One region of the Phyllobacterium sp. SB3 genome, then DNA from elsewhere that is predicted to be linked to it. Evidence: predicted binding sites of a transcription regulator. Region 1 holds the regulator's gene; the other holds the start of a gene.

Region 1 (3,130 bases):
AAGCGCCTGATTTCCAGCAAGCGCGTCGATGCCATCATTGTCTCTCACCCGTCTCTCGTGGATGAGCGCGTTTCGATGCTGATCGACGCAAAGTTTCCTTTTGTTCTGCATGGACGCACCAATGTCGGCAAACCGCACGCGTGGCTCGACATCGATAATCAGGGCGCGTTTTATCAGGCGGCGAGCCATTTGCTTGATCTCGGGCACCGCCATATCGCCATGATCGATGGCTTGAGGGGGTTCACATTCTCCGAACATCGCGAGCTTGGTTATCGGCAAGCACTTGGCGAACGCGGTATTGAAATAGATTCGCGGTTCATCGTGCATGACCGTTTCTCCGATGAAATCGGCTTCCGCGAAACGCAGCGCCTGCTTGCATGCACACCACAGCCGACGGCTATTATTGCGGGATCAATGATGACTGCTCTGGGCGTCGCTCGTGCCGTACGCAATAATGGCTATCAACTCGGCAAACAGGTGTCGCTCATCACGCATGATGACGTTTTCCCCTATCTCAACGCCAGCAACATGGTGCCATCGATGACCACGACGCGGTCGTCGATGCGGGCTGCGGCCACCCGGATTGCTGAAATGCTCGTGCGCGTGCTTGATGGAGAGCCAGTTGATGACATTCACGAACTTTGGCCGGTGGACCTTATTGTCCGCCAGTCAAGCGGGCCTCCTGTAAGCAGCTAATCGGCGCTTCTCGCCTTTTTCACAACGTTTCGTCTAATTTTTACCGTCGTGTGCTATAAGTGGCTGGTTTATACCAGATATTAATCCTTGTGGAACACAACTGGAACATATAGTGTTTGTTCTGGTTTTGTTTTTCCGATTCCACGCTGAAGGATCGCCCCATGCTCACGCGCAAACAACATGAACTTCTGCTTTTCATTCATGAACGGTTGAAGGAAACGGGTATCCCTCCCTCATTTGATGAGATGAAGGATGCCTTGGATCTCGCATCCAAATCGGGCATCCACCGCCTTATCACAGCGCTGGAGGAACGAGGCTTTATTCGGCGCCTTGCAAATAGGGCCCGGGCCCTGGAAGTGCTCCGCCTTCCGGATTCGATAGCGCCGGGACTGAATGCCCAGCGTAAGTTCTCCCCAAGTGTCATAGAAGGCAGCCTCGGCCGCAATATTGCGCCGCCTCGCCCTCAAGCAAGCTCAGCAGACATCGTTGCTGCAAACATGATCAGTATTCCGGTTATGGGCCGGATTGCTGCCGGTGTGCCTATCGCTGCAATCCAGAACCAGACTCATATGCTGAACCTTCCGCCAGATATGATTGGCAGCGGCGAGCACTATGCACTTGAGGTCAAGGGTGACTCCATGATCGAGGCCGGAATTTTTGATGGCGACACCGTTGTCATAAAACGCGGCGATACAGCCAGCCCCGGTGAAATCGTCGTTGCTCTTGTTGACGATGAGGAAGCAACCTTGAAGCGGTTCCGGCGCAAGGGTGCATCAATTGCACTTGAAGCAGCGAATCCAGCCTATGAAACACGAATTTTTGGACCAGACCGGGTTCAGGTGCAGGGCAAATTGGTCGGCCTGATACGTCGCTATTGAGTTGCGGCATCAGGAGCAGGAATGGGCTCGCTGAAAGAATACGCTCCTGCAGGGCGTTGTTACGAAAGCTGCCAGAGTTCTCCTTTGAGCGCTTGTCAGGAAGATTTCGCGCAGCACGTGAATAATTGCGATAGGTATTCCAGGGTCGATTAGATTGCCCAACAGCATATGTCATCTGGGCAGTTTGCAGGCGGTGTGAAAGTGCATCCGCCGGGTTTTTCGATTCTGAATTATTTTTGGATTGCGAATTGTCGAAGCTTATTTCCATCGCCCCTTTAATTGCCAGATCGCGTTTTGAAATCGTCAATACGCCAGCATCCCGGCACGTAGGGGCTTCGGCTGCATAGGCAAGAATAACAATATCACCTGACATGCATGCATCGGTCATTTTTTCAGGATCGTCCGTATATGCAAGAACCAGTCCTCCCGGCTCCCGTGCGGTGCAAACCCGCTCAAAGCATTCGAATTGCGTGTCGTTGACAGCAAGCCCAGCTCCTACAGGCTTAATGAGTTCATCTGCACCATATCCTTGCTGCCAGTTTTTCAGATGAAATGCGCTTCCCACTGCCCTGTTGATGGCGAGGTTTCCTTCGCTGGTCCTTAGAGCAACGAGTTTGCCGTCTTCTGAAATCATTATGCTCGGCTCGTTCGAATTCCCCATGACAATAAACGCCAATACAAGAAGCGGTAAAGCACACAACCGCAGCCACGTTGAAAGAAACACCAGCAGCAGAAGCGCTGTGGCCAAAAGAATAAGCGTCAACGGGGGCATCAAGCCAAGGTTTCCGCTGGGCGAGTGGGATGCCACAGCTTTTGCGATGATGATGACCAATTCAATACCCTGCCCCATGACAGCGAACGGCAGCCAATCGAGATCGAAAGGCATGGCGAGCAGGCCAAGTACGGCAAACGGCATCACCAGTATTGAGACAACCGGCAATGCCAGTGCGTTTCCAATCAGTCCGAAGGGAGCTGTATTGTTGAAATGATAAGCTGCAAAAATTGCGCTGGCTGTTCCTGCGACGAGCGAAGTCATGGCGATACCACCAACATAGTTCAACGCTCGCGACGGAATTGACCACATCCCGTATCCCGTCCCCTTCCCCCGACGACTTCGCTTTAATTGATACCGAGACCACCAGCCGTAAAAGGCGATAAGCGCTGCCGTCGCTGAGTATGACATCTGAAATCCGGGACCTAAAATTTCATGCGGTGAAATGGCCAAAGTGATACATGCCGCAATAGCAAGATTGCGCATGGAGATCGCCGACCGGTCAACTGTTACCGCCAGCAGCATAACGGCAAGCATCACAAAACTTCGTTGTGCCGCAACATCGGCGCCCGAAAGCAGGAGATAGAATGCGGAGCCCAGCAAAGCGATGACGGCAGCGAATTTCTTAACCGGATAACGGACCGATGCATTTGGAAACAGGGCGAATACTGCTCGCAGCCCGCCTATGATAATTGCTGCGACCAAAGCCATGTGAAAACCGGAGATCGACAATATGTGAGACAAACCACTTAAACGCATGGCGTTGTTCGTATCATCGCTTATT
Region 2 (3,130 bases), on a different contig from region 1:
GATCAAACTTGTCATGGAGGATGACGTCTGCGATCCGAAGCAGGCCGTCTCCATTGCCAATCGCATCGTCGCGGCCGGTATAAAATTCGTAGACGGCCATGCGTGCTCAGGATCGAGTATTCCTGCCTCGTCGGTTTATGCGGAGGCTGGCGTGTTGATGATGACACCCGCATCGTCCAATCCGGAGTTGACGGATGCGGCCACAAAGAACGGCTGGCCTACGATCATGCGGCTTTACACGCGTGATGATGCGCAGGGCGAGTTCGTCGGACCCTGGATCGCCGAGAAATACAAAGGCAAGAATGTTGTCGTCCTGCATGACAAGGGTGCTTATGGCAAAGGTCTTGCCGATGCGGTCAAAGGCAAGATGAATGAGGCCGGGCTGAAGGAAATTCTTTATGATGGTATCAATGCCGGTGAGAAGGATTATTCGGCACTTGTTACCAAACTGAAGGATTTGAAGGCCGATTTCGTCTACTTCGGCGGTTATCATCAGGAAGCTGGGCTGATCTTGCGTCAGGCGGCGGATCAGAACTTCAAGTTTCAGCTGATGATGGGTGATTCCATTGCCTCGCCCGACTTCTGGGCGGTTTCCGGTCCGGCGGCCGAGGGCGTAATTTTCACTTTCCCGGCAAATCCGCAAGCACGCCCTGAAGCCAAGGCCGCTGTGGAAAAGATCAAGGCTGGCGGGTTCGTGCCGGATGGCTTTACATTGTTTTCCTATGCCGTTGTCGAAGCATTTGCGCAAGGAATTGAGCGGGCAGGCAGCGATGATCCGGCAAAGGTCGCGGAAGTGCTGAAAGATGGCAAGCCGGTCAATACTGTTATCGGTCCAATCGTTTTTGACGAGAAGGGCGATATCAAGGATGCCAAGTACGACATCAATATCTGGCATGATGGTAATTACGCACCCATCAAGGAGTAATTCCACCTGACGCCAAAATAAAAACAGGCAGGGTCGAACCTGCCTGTTTTGTTTTGAGATGAGGGCTTCTTGCCTATTGGCGGGTCAGGCTTTCGCTCTTGCAGATGAGGCCACCCATTACACAACCGGCCAGCGAAAGCGTGCCGCCTTTGGCTGTGGCTTTGCCATTATATGTCTTGCCCTCGTCCAGCTTGTTGACGGTGCCCTTGTAAGAGCCGTCTTTGCCTGCCATCGAGCCGATCGACTTACCCTTATATTCGCCGGTCAGGACAGTACCGCAATATTTGTCGCCGCCGCAGGACGAATATTGGATAATCGTGCCGTTCGGGCGCTTCCACGAGCCGACGATTGGCTCTTCCGCCATCGCGGTTCCCGTCATAAGAGCGAGGCTGGCGCATGCCAGCAGAATCTTGAATTTCATAATGTCCTCCCGGTGAAGCGAACCAAACTCTCCCGCCGGTTCGCATAGTGCTTACGCGCACGTAAAGGTAATTGAAAATGTCGGCGAAGGGAAGTGGCCTATCCACGAGGAAATGCTGGCGTTCCGCAGCTCTTTTCACGGTCAGATAGTTGCAGTCGAAAGGGGGAGTGCCAGTTTCCAACGTGATACTTGGTTAGCAAAGGCTTGAAATCGCACTTGCGCATTTTAGGTGATTTTTCGGAAAATGCCCGTATTTGCTGGTCTGTTATATTTAATGAATTCCGAAGTTTACGAGTTGTTTTTGTTTTGTTTGATCCCGGTTAATCATGCCTTTTAACAGCAATTTCAAGCCTCTCCCGCATTATCGGAAGCATCAAAAGGGCACGCCAAAACAACAAACAGGGCGGTTCTCAGAAGTCTGACAGGGCTTTCGTTTGAAATACGAATTGGGTTCAACAGGGGTTTGGTAAAATGGCACGCTTCGATCTTCAAAATCTTGAAAATGGCCACATCGGCGGTACAGCTCAAGCTGATATTCTCTTCGAAATGGGCATCATGTATGCAACCGGTCGTGATTGCGCGGTCGATCTGGTTGCTGCGCACAAGTGGTTCAACATTGCTGCAATCAAAGGTTGTGATCGCGCAGCTGAACTGCGTGCCGAAATCATGGCAACGATGTCGAAGGCTGATATTGCGGTAGCCCTGCGTGAAGCACGCGAATGGATGACGTCGCACTAGCTTTAAGAAACTCCAATAAAAAGGTATAAAATTTTAATCAAAAGCGGTTCATTTGTGCTTTTTTGCGAATGACAATACCAATTGCCTAGCTTCGGCACTGAACTGGTGGAATATTTTGTTCGACTGGTAAAATAAATGGTATATTTCTGACATATGTGCTTTGACAATTTTCAAGCTTTTCGCGTATTGAAGATGCGGTGAATTGCTACAACCTGCGCGTGTGCGCACTTAATAATGAAAACGGAAAACACATGTTGGACGATTTAGAGAGGTTGTTATCAAGTTTAACTGAAGCTCAAACACAACTCATATTGATGTGTGCAAAATCAAAAGCATTCCCCGACAATAATACTTTGCAGAAGATTGCCACACTTGAGCTGAACATTGCCGCCGTCGAAACGGCTATTGTCAACCTGCCAACTAAGGCTGGATAGACTATATCCAGCCCGAAATATATTTTATGTTACAGTATTTATAGTAAAGCATGTACCGTAAAGCTGATTTTAAGATCGAGAATCGCAATAATGAAGAGACAAGCGGTTCGCTGATTAGATCAAAATCCGGCCCGAGCTAATCATTTGTTTCGAATCGGACAAGTGACGACTTTTCTTTAACTTGCGATCCTTCTGTTACGATCTCCGCGATTTTACCATCATGTGGAGCGGTAATGGTGTGTTCCATTTTCATCGCTTCCAGCACCAGCAATATTTGACCCTTTTTGACCGTATCGCCAGCCGAGACGCGCACTGATTTAACCAGCCCGGGCATTGGTGCACTAAGGCGGTCGCCCGCATTTCCCGCAGCTTCAGCCAGAATGAACGGATCGGCTATCGCGAAGATCGAGACTGTACCGGTGGCAATCACGGCAATGCCGTTGGGTATCTTTGCTGTCTTGGCCCGGAGATTGATACCTTTACCTGTCATATGCCAGCCGGTTGCTTCCCGCCGGACTTTCACTTCAAGAATGCTGCCGGGGCTCGAAACTGCAAACCGCTCGTCGTCAATCAGAGCTACTCCATACCGCACGGGCTTTTCCTCTTCGGAAA

Evidence for each region. The regulator LexA, encoded in region 1, represses DNA repair genes until DNA is damaged. The targets are predictions, from matches to a motif close to TGTTCNNNNTGTGTTCNG.
Region 2: ABKW30_RS24670 (sel1 repeat family protein) is a predicted target of LexA. The motif match lies at 1,643-1,660, and genes of this name have one in related genera.

Annotation. Positions count from the first base shown of each region.
Region 1 is NZ_JBDYKI010000004.1:540,955-544,084, forward strand. Features, by position in the region: gene ABKW30_RS18070 (substrate-binding domain-containing protein) at 1-696, shown strand, start outside; gene lexA (transcriptional repressor LexA) at 858-1,574, shown strand; partial or broken gene ABKW30_RS18080 (ComEC/Rec2 family competence protein) at 2,302-3,130, opposite strand, start outside.
Region 2 is NZ_JBDYKI010000009.1:50,491-53,620, forward strand. Features, by position in the region: gene ABKW30_RS24660 (ABC transporter substrate-binding protein) at 1-925, shown strand, start outside; gene ABKW30_RS24665 (DUF2147 domain-containing protein) at 999-1,346, opposite strand; gene ABKW30_RS24670 (sel1 repeat family protein) at 1,818-2,084, shown strand; gene ABKW30_RS24675 (hypothetical protein) at 2,336-2,518, shown strand; gene ABKW30_RS24680 (acetyl/propionyl/methylcrotonyl-CoA carboxylase subunit alpha) at 2,655-3,130, opposite strand, start outside.